DNA from 3 places in the Pseudomonas sp. F2 genome. Region 1 is predicted to be linked to each of the others. Evidence: predicted binding sites of a transcription regulator. Region 1 holds the regulator's gene; each other region holds the start of a gene.
What was found. Region 1 encodes FliA, which starts transcription of late flagellar genes. Its sites were predicted from a motif close to CTAAAGTTTNNNNNNNNNNNGCCGNTAA; they were not measured.

Region 1 (3,278 bases):
TCTAGAATCCGAGGCTGGATAACAAATCGTCCACATCGTCCTGACCGGACACAACGTCTTCTCGTTTATCGGCATGAATCTGCGGACCTTCACCCTGCGAGAGATGTTTTTGTGGATCTTTTTCTGCAAGCATCGCGGCACGGTCGTGTTCGATGCCCGCAAAGCGGTCAACCTGACTGGCCATGAGGACGAGTTTGAGCAAATTGCTTTCGACTTCGGTGACCAGCTGGGTCACACGCTTGATCACTTGACCGGTGAGGTCCTGGTAATCCTGAGCCAGCAGGATGTCGTTCAGGTTGCTCGACACCGCACGGTTGTCCGTGCTGCTGCGTGACAGAAAACCGTCGACCCGGCGCGCCAGTTCGCGGAACTCTTCAGCCCCGACTTCACGACGCATGAAGCGGCCCCAATCGGTGCTCAGCGCCTGGGCTTCTTCAGCCAGGCCATTGACCACCGGGGTCGCGCTTTCCACCAGATCCATGGTGCGGTTGGCCGCGGCTTCGGTCAGCTTGACCACATAGCCCAGGCGTTCGGTGGCGTCGGTGATTTGCGACACTTCCTCGGCCTGCGGCATGTGCGGATCGATCTGGAAGTTGACGATCGCACTGTGCAGTTCGCGTGTGAGCTTGCCCACTTCCTGATACAGGCCACGGTCACGGGTCTGATTGAGCTCATGGATCAGTTGCACAGCGTCGCCGAACCTGCCTTTTTCAAGGCTCTCGACCAGTTCGACCGCGTGTTTTTTCAGGGTCGATTCGAAATCGCCCTGTGAAGATTCGTTATGCTCCATAGCTCCCCCGCGCGTTCATCAGCCGATGCGTTCGAAAATCTTCTCGATTTTTTCTTTCAGCGCCTGAGCCGTGAAAGGTTTGACCACGTAGCCGTTGACGCCGGCCTGGGCCGCTTCGATGATCTGCTCGCGCTTGGCTTCGGCAGTCACCATCAGCACGGGCAGGTGCTTGAGTTTTTCATCGGCACGCACGTGGCGCAGCAGGTCGATACCGGTCATGCCCGGCATGTTCCAGTCCGTTACCAGAAAGTCGATGCTTCCGCTGTTGAGCACCGGAATGGCAGTGGTGCCATCGTCGGCCTCGACGGTGTTGGTGAACCCCAGATCACGCAGCAGGTTCTTGATGATCCGCCGCATCGTTGAGAAGTCATCAACGATGAGGATTTTCATGTTCTTGTCCAATTCGACCTCCAAGCAGTCTTAAACGCGCCCAGCACCTGGACGCGCCATTTCAATCAATCCGGCAAAGCACTCGATGACTGTCTGGAGCACAACAGAGCAAGACCGGTGCTGTTCATCACCGCACCAGCCTCGTTCGCAGTGTCCCCACACTGCCTTCAGCGCGCTCGCCACTCCCCCAAACGCCCCCGCAAGCGGGCCGCGCACTGGCTGTGTAACTGGCTGACCCGCGATTCACTGACGCCAAGGACTTCACCGATTTCCTTGAGGTTCAGTTCTTCGTCGTAGTACAGCGCCAACACCAGTCGCTCACGCTCCGGCAAATTGGCAATCGCGTCCGCCAGCGCAGCCTGGAAGCGTTCATCTTCCAGATCGCGTGACGGCTCAAGATGAGCACTGGCGCCATCCTCGTGCAGCCCTTCGTGTTCGCCGTCCTGCAGCAGGTCGTCGAAACTGAACAGCCGGCTGCCCAGCGTGTCATTCAAAATCCCGTAGTAATCGTCGAGACTCAATTGGAGTTCGGCCGCAACCTCGTGATCTTTAGCGTCACGGCCGGTTTTAGCTTCAATTGAGCGAATGGCATCGCTGACCATACGGGTATTGCGGTGAACCGAGCGCGGTGCCCAATCCCCTTTGCGCACTTCATCGAGCATCGCGCCGCGGATCCGGATGCCCGCGTACGTTTCGAAACTGGCGCCTTTGCTGGCGTCATATTTGGTCGAGACTTCGAGCAGGCCGATCATCCCGGCCTGAATCAGGTCTTCGACCTGCACACTCGCCGGCAAGCGCGCCAGCAAGTGATAGGCAATGCGCTTGACCAGTGGCGCGTAACGCTCGATCAACTCGTACTGCGCGTCACGTGCCGATTTCTTGTAGTAGTTCATACCGCTGGCGGTCATAACACAGGCCCTGCCGTTTGCTGCACGAGGCGCTCGACGAAAAACTCAAGGTGCCCACGCGGGTTGGCAGGCAGCGGCCAGGTATCGACCTTCTGCGCGATCGCCTTGAACGCCAGCGCGCACTTGGAACGCGGAAAGGCTTCATAGACTGCTCGCTGCTTCTGCACGGCCTTGCGCACGCTTTCGTCGTACGGCACCGCGCCGACGTATTGTAAGGCGACGTCGAGAAAGCGATCCGTGACCTTGGTCAACTTGGCGAACAGGTTGCGCCCTTCCTGCGGGCTCTGCGCCATGTTGGCGAGGACGCGGAAGCGGTTCATGCCGTAGTCGCGATTGAGCAGTTTGATCAGCGCGTAGGCGTCGGTGATCGAGGTCGGCTCGTCGCAGACCACCAGCAACACTTCCTGCGCCGCGCGCACGAAACTGACTACCGAGTCACCAATGCCCGCAGCGGTGTCGATCACCAGTACATCGAGATTGTCGCCGATGTCGCTGAACGCCTGAATCAGACCGGCATGTTGCGCCGGGCTCAGGTGCACCATGCTTTGGGTGCCGGAAGCGGCCGGCACGATGCGGATCCCGCCGGGGCCCTGCAACAGCACGTCGCGCAGTTCGCAGCGGCCTTCGATGACATCGGCCAGCGTGCGTTTGGGGGTCAGCCCCAGCAGAACGTCGACGTTCGCCAGCCCCAGGTCGGCGTCCAGCAGCATGACCCGACGGCCAAGCTCTGCCAGCGCCAGAGACAAGTTCACTGACACGTTAGTCTTGCCGACGCCACCTTTGCCGCCGGTCACCGCGATCACCTGTACGGGATGCATGCTGCCCATGTTATTTCTTTACCTTGTCTTGCATAGACGGAGGCCACATTACTGGCTGCGCGTTCACAACCGGAACAATGCATGGCAGACCATCGATGTAGGTACAAAAACTGTTCATTACCTCAGCCAACCTGCTTGGTCGGGCTGTGGTAGATATCAGCGAACATGTCAGCCATGGCTTCTTCGCTGGGTTCTTCCTGCATTTGCACGCTGACGGCGCGGCTGACCAGCTGATGACGGCGCGGCAGATGCAGATCATCCGGAATCCGTGGGCCATCGGTCAGGTACGCGACCGGCAGTTCATGACTGATCGCCAGGCTCAACACTTCGCCAAGGCTGGCCGTCTCATCCAGTTTAGTCAGGATGCAGCCG
Region 2 (3,278 bases), 400 kb from region 1:
AAACGATCGATCATGCCCTGAATTTCCTGGGTGCTGATCTGCGTGCGGCTGGCCAGTGCCCGCACTTCGTCCGCCACCACCGCAAAGCCACGCCCGGCCTCCCCGGCCCGCGCCGCCTCAATTGCCGCGTTAAGTGCCAGCAGGTTGGTCTGTTCGGCAATCGAGCGGATCACTCCGAGCACGCCGACAATCGACGACACGTCTTGCTGCAGGCTGTCGAGCGATACGCCGCTGCTGCGAATGTCATCCACCAGCGCATGAATCTGTTTGATGCTGCCGGCCACCACGCGCTTGGCGCTCTGGCCCTCCTCGTCGGTCTGCTGCGCGGCCACCGCGGCGTTCTGCGCGCTTTTGGCGACTTCCTGGGCGGCGGCGGACATTTCGTTGATCGCCGTGGCAACCTGATCGGTCTCGTGACGCTGACGCTCCATCGCCTGATCGGAACGCTGGGCCTGATCCGACACTTGGGTCACCAGGCCGGTCAGTTGCGTGGTCATCTCGGTGATCTGTCGCACCAGGCCGTGGATCTTGTCGACGAAGCGGTTGAACGAGCCGGCCAGTTCGCCGAGTTCATCCTGGCTGGTGATGTTCAGCCGGCGGGTCAGATCGCCCTCGCCTGCGGCGATGTCGTCGAGGTTGGCTTTCATCAGGTTCAGCGGCCGCAAAATGGTGTTGGCCAACAGCATGCCCGCTGCGGCGATCACCAGCAGCACCAGCACAGCCACGCCGACGATGCTGAGGATCACGCCTTGCATACGCTCCTGCACTTGCGCCTCGACCACCGCCACTTGCGCCTCGATGCCGTCGAGGTTGACCGACGTGCCCACCGCCATGTCCCACTTTGCCAGGTATTCGGTGTAGCCGAGTTTCGGCACCAGCACGTTGGCATTGCCCGGCAGTGGCGAGCTGTATTGCAGATAGTGGGTGCCGTCCTTGGCTACGCTCACCAGGCCGCGATTGACGTAAACCCCGTTGGGGTCGCGGTTGTCCTTGAAGCTTTTGCCCACACCTTCCGGGTCGTTGGCCTTGAACAGGCGCACGGTCTCGGAGTCGTAGCCGAAGAAGTAGCCGTCCTTGCCGTAGCGGATGCCCGACAGCAATTTGATCGCCTGCGCCCGCGCCGCGTTATCACCGGGGGCGGCCGCGTCGTACAGCGGTTTGATCGTGGTCATCGCCACGGCGACGTAACTTTGCAGCGTGGCCTTGGCGTCGGCGAGCAGGCGTTCGCGGGTCTGCTCGACCTCGGTGTGCGCCTGCTGCTGGAGGATGAACAGCGTGGTCAGACTGATGACCAGCGCAAAGAGCAGCACCGGCAGGACAGCAAGGGACAGGACTTTGGCCTTGAGACTCAAGCGCATTGGGGGGCTCACTCTTTTGGTTTTATTGGCGTGGTTAAAGGCGTTAACGGCACGCAATAGCAAAAGTTGAGTCTGCAGACACTGTATCTCCCTGTGGGAGCGGGCTTGCCCGCGATGGCGGTGTGTCAGCCACATAAATATTGAATGTGCCGACGCCATCGCTGGCAAGCCAGCTCCCACAGTTTTCAGGGTGTCAGAGGACCATCGCCGCCACCCAGCCGAACGCCAGCAACGGCAGGTTGTAGTGCAGGAAGGTCGGGACCACGGTGTCCCAGATGTGGTGATGCTGGCCGTCGATGTTCAGGCCGGAGGTCGGACCGAGTGTCGAGTCCGAGGCGGGCGAACCGGCGTCGCCCAAGGCCCCGGCGGTGCCGACGATGCAGACAATCGCCAGCGGGCTGAAACCCAGTTGCACGCACAGCGGCACGAAAATCGCCGCCAGAATCGGCACGGTGGAGAACGACGAACCGATGCCCATGGTCACCAGCAGCCCCACCAGCAACATCAACAGCGCGCCGATGCCCTTGCTGTGATTGATCCACGACGCCGACGATTCGACCAGGGTCTGCACTTGCCCGGTGGCCTTCATCACTTCGGCGAACCCGGACGCGGCAATCATGATGAAACCGATCATCGCCATCATCTTCATGCCTTCGGTGAACAGGTCATCGGTCTCACGCCACTTGACGATGCCGGACACCGAGAAAATCAGGAAACCGACCAGCGCCCCGATAATCATCGAGTCCAACAGCAGTTGCACAATGAACGCCGCCGCAATCGCCACACCGGCGATCATCAGGCTCAGCGGGTTGTACTGCACGGCCACTTGCTCGACCTGCTCGATTTTCTGCAGATCATAGACGCGTTTCTTGCGGTAGCTGATGAACGCCATGGCCAGGCCGAACAGCATGCCCAGCGCCGGAATGCCCATGGCGTGGGTGACGTTGATGCCACTGATGTCGACGCCGCTGCGCGCGACGTTGGCCAGCAGGATTTCATTGAGGAAGATGTTGCCGAAGCCCACCGGCAGGAACATGTACGGAGTGATCAGGCCAAACGTCATGACGCAGGCGATCAACCGGCGATCGAGTTGCAGCTTGGTCAACACATATAACAGTGGCGGCACCAGCAGCGGAATGAACGCAATGTGGATCGGCAGAATGTTCTGCGAGGCAATCGCCACCACCCAGAGCAGGCCGATCAGCAGCCATTTGACGCTGCCGCCCCCGGTCGCGTGTTGCCGATCGACCATCGCCAGCGCCTTGTCGGCCAGCGCATGGGCCAGGCCGGACTTGGCAATCGCCACGGCGAACGCACCCAGCAATGCGTAGGACAAGGCCACGGTTGCGCCGCCACCCAGACCGCTGTTGAACGCCTTGAGCGTGGCATCGATGCCCAAACCACCGGTCAGGCCACCGACCAGCGCACCGACGATCAGGGCGATCACCACGTGCACACGGGACAGGCTGAGGATCAGCATGATGCCGACCGCAGCAATCACTGCATTCATTTCATTACCTCAAAAACACGGCGATGACATCACCACCGCCAGACAGGATGAGTCCGCCAACGGTTAACCGGCGGATTGGCAAAGAGGGTCTTATTAGAAGGGCGCGCACTGTGCCGCAGAGTGGCGATGGTGTCAAAGCAACCGAATGCAACAACCGATGAACCACCCTGTAGGAGCTGCCGAAGGCTGCGATCTTTTGATCTTGTTTTTAAAAATCAAAATCAAAAGATCGCAGCCTTCGGCAGCTCCTACAGGGGATTGGTTGCATGCGGCAATCGGTCATATTGCGCTTGAACAATAAAGAAAGCCGAAACGCGGCCGTTACAGTGCAAAGTCTCAGATATTTATCGAATAAGGACGTCTCCATGTCGCTCAGACAACTTTCCATTCAATGGAAAATCACCCTGCTC
Region 3 (3,278 bases), 1.5 Mb from region 1:
CTGGCCGATGGCGTTGAGACTGGCGCCGGCAAGGCCAGCCTGTTCAATGGTCAGCTGCGAGGCTTTGCTGCTGTCACCGATGACTTTCACGGCCGCTTCGGAATGGTTCTGCAGGCGCTCGATCATGGTCTGGATTTCCGCCGTCGACTTTTGCGTGCGCTGCGCCAGCAGCCGCACTTCATCGGCCACCACCGCAAAGCCCCGGCCCTGTTCACCGGCACGGGCCGCTTCGATGGCCGCGTTGAGGGCCAGCAGGTTGGTCTGCTCGGCAATCGAGCGGATCACCTCCAGCACACTGCCGATCTGCGTGCTTTCGGCGGCGAGGGTGCGGATCACTTCGACCGCCTGGTCAATGGTGCCGGACAGTCTGTCGATCTGTTGCAGGCTGCCGTCGATGTTGATCTGGCCCTGCTGCGCCTGGGCTTCGGCATCGCGCATTTCAGCGGCAGCATGCTCGGCATTCTTCGCCACATCCTGCACGCCGTAGGTGACTTCGTTGATCGCGGTCGCCACCAGTTCCATCTGCTGCGATTGCTGCTGGCTGCGCTGCTGGGCCTGGGTCGCATCGTTGCCCAGTTCGCTGGACGACTGGCCCAGCGCGCTGGCCGAGATCTGCAGGTCACCGATGACCCGGCGCAACTTGGCGGTGAAGGCGTTGAAGTGATGCGCCAGTTGTGTGACTTCGTCTTGGCCATGGGTATCGAGGCTGCGCGTCAGGTCACTTTCGCCGCTGGCGATATTGGCCATGGCATTCACGGTTTCCTGCAACGGACGCGCGATGCTGCGGGCAATCAAAATCACCAGCAGGGCCATGATCAGTGCAATCGCCAGGCCGATTACCGAAGCCTTGATCACCTGGCCCTGGAACTCGCTCTGCACATCATCGACGTAAACGCCGGAACCAAGGATCCAGCCCCACGGTTCGAACAGTTTTACATAGGACGTTTTCGCGACCGGTTCGCTGGCGCCGGGCTTGGGCCAGCGGTAATCGACCATGCCCGCGCCTTTGCTTTTGGCGATCGCGACCATCTCGTTGAATACCGCAAAACCGTCCGGATCGCGGATCGCCGAGAGGTTCTGGCCTTCGAGTTTGGGGTTGGTCGGGTGCATGACCATCACGGGGGTGAGGTCGTTGATCCAGAAGTAGTCGCTCTGGTCGTAGCGCAGGCCGCGAATGGCGGTCAGTGCCTGCTTCTGTGCGGCGTCGCGGGTGAGGGTGCCGGCGGTTTCCAGGTCATGGTAGTAGCTCAGCAAGCCGCTCGCGGTCTGCACCACGTGCTGGGTTTTCTGCGCCTTGGCGTGGTAGAGGTCATCGTGGATCTGCTTGAGCATCAACACACCCAAGGTCAACAACATGACCACGGCCACAATCAAAATGAGCCACAAGCGTCGGCTGATCGACACACTGCGCAAGCTGTTCATAACGCTGCCACTCCGATTTCTTTTTCTTGTAATAAATCAACGCCAGCATCCAACCACGTTTGAGTGGTCGGGCATACGCGACCCAAGTCGTATAACGCCGCAGCACTATTAAGGCTTGTCTGTTAGGATTTCGGCCCCGCGCGCGAAAACCTGAATCCAAGTTGATATTTCACGGAATTTTGACCGTTTCGTGTGGATGCTGTGCGCGCGGAATCGGTACAGCAACAAACAGCTACGCTGATCGCAGTGAACGTAAAAATATTATCGGGGCATGCCGGCGTGCATCGCTCTTTGGGGGACTGATGGATCTTTGGATCGCTTTGCAGGCACTGATTCTTGGAGTTGTAGAGGGGCTGACGGAGTTTTTGCCCATTTCCAGTACCGGACACCAGATCATTGTTGCCGACTTGCTCGACTTCGGCGGCGAACGGGCCATGGCGTTCAACATCATTATTCAGCTCGGCGCGATCCTTGCGGTGGTCTGGGAGTTTCGTCGCAAGATTCTCGATGTGGTAATTGGCTTGCCGACCCAGCCGAGTGCGCGACGTTTTACTGCCAACCTGCTGATCGCATTCCTGCCGGCGGTGGTGTTGGGGGTGATTTTTGCCGACCTGATTCACCAGTACCTGTTCAACCCGATCACCGTCGCGACCGCATTGGTGGTGGGCGGCGTGATCATGTTGTGGGCAGAGCGCCGCCAGCATGAAGTGCACGCCGAAACCGTGGACGAAATCACCTGGAAAGACGCGCTGAAGGTCGGGTTCGCCCAGTGCCTGGCGATGATTCCCGGCACCTCGCGGTCCGGTTCGACGATTATCGGTGGTTTGCTGTTCGGCCTGTCGCGCAAGACCGCGACCGAGTTCTCGTTCTTCCTGGCGATGCCGACCATGGTCGGTGCGGCGGTGTACTCCGGTTACAAGTATCGCCACCTGTTCGTGCCGGCGGACTTTCCGGTGTTCGCCATCGGCTTCATCACGGCGTTTATCTTCGCCATGATTGCCGTGCGCGGTCTGCTCAAGTTCATCGCCAGCCACAGCTACGCGGCGTTCGCCTGGTACCGGATCGTTTTCGGTCTGGTGATTCTGGCGACCTGGCAGTTCGGCTGGGTGGACTGGTCGGCGGCCAAACCATGAGTGATTCCCGCGCACGCCGCCCGGATGGACGCCCGTCCGGTGGCGGCATTCAGCATTTGAAACTGAAACTCGCAGTGCTGCTGATCGTCTGCGCGTTGCCGCTGTTCGGCTCGCTGTCGATGTGGCTGCGCGGCATCTCGTTGGTGCCGTTGACTGCTTATGGAGTCGTCAGTGTGCTGGCGTTTTTCATGTACTGGGCAGACAAACGCAAGGCCCGCGCCGATGCCTGGCGCACGCCGGAGAACATCCTGCATGCGCTGGAACTGGCCGGCGGCTGGCCCGGGGCGCTGATTGCCCAGCAGGTGTTCCGGCACAAGACGCGCAAGGTGTCGTTTCAGATTCTGTTTTGGGTGATTGTGGCGCTGCATCAGGTGTTCTGGATCGACCAGTTGTTTCTGGGTTCGAACCTGCTGTCACTCTTCTGAATCACCACAAATCCCCCTGTAGGAGCTGCCGCAGGCTGCGATCTTTTGATCTTGCTTTTTCAAAGATCAAAGTCAAAAGATCGCAGCCTGCGGCAGCTCCTACAGGGATCGGGTTCAGAGCAGTAATCCGATTTGAGTTTTTTTGGGCAATTTGCCCACCACCAACTGATGCGAACGCGTCAGCAATCCTTGCAGTTCCTCGGCGCCCAGCGGGTAGGGCGGGTGCATGATGATCCACTGTGCCCGCGCCAGATACGGCGCCGGGTGAATACCCGGGCGGTCGCAATGGCCGAGAAAC

Region 2: AC193Q_RS02395 (methyl-accepting chemotaxis protein) is a predicted target of FliA. The motif match lies at 1,402-1,429, and genes of this name have one in related genera.
Region 3: AC193Q_RS07205 (methyl-accepting chemotaxis protein) is a predicted target of FliA. The motif match lies at 1,550-1,577, and genes of this name have one in related genera.

Annotation. Positions count from the first base shown of each region.
Region 1 is NZ_CM169904.1:165,694-168,971, reverse strand. Features, by position in the region: gene AC193Q_RS00735 (protein phosphatase CheZ) at 2-790, opposite strand; gene AC193Q_RS00730 (chemotaxis response regulator CheY) at 809-1,180, opposite strand; gene fliA (RNA polymerase sigma factor FliA) at 1,348-2,088, opposite strand; gene fleN (flagellar synthesis regulator FleN) at 2,085-2,915, opposite strand; gene flhF (flagellar biosynthesis GTPase FlhF) at 3,029-3,278, opposite strand, start outside.
Region 2 is NZ_CM169904.1:562,645-565,922, reverse strand. Features, by position in the region: gene AC193Q_RS02395 (methyl-accepting chemotaxis protein) at 1-1,358, opposite strand, end outside; gene AC193Q_RS02390 (Na+/H+ antiporter family protein) at 1,552-2,868, opposite strand; partial or broken gene AC193Q_RS02385 (PDC sensor domain-containing protein) at 3,135-3,278, shown strand, end outside.
Region 3 is NZ_CM169904.1:1,640,276-1,643,553, reverse strand. Features, by position in the region: gene AC193Q_RS07205 (methyl-accepting chemotaxis protein) at 1-1,422, opposite strand, end outside; gene AC193Q_RS07200 (undecaprenyl-diphosphate phosphatase) at 1,725-2,555, shown strand; gene AC193Q_RS07195 (DUF1294 domain-containing protein) at 2,552-2,980, shown strand; gene AC193Q_RS07190 (MmcQ/YjbR family DNA-binding protein) at 3,095-3,278, opposite strand, start outside.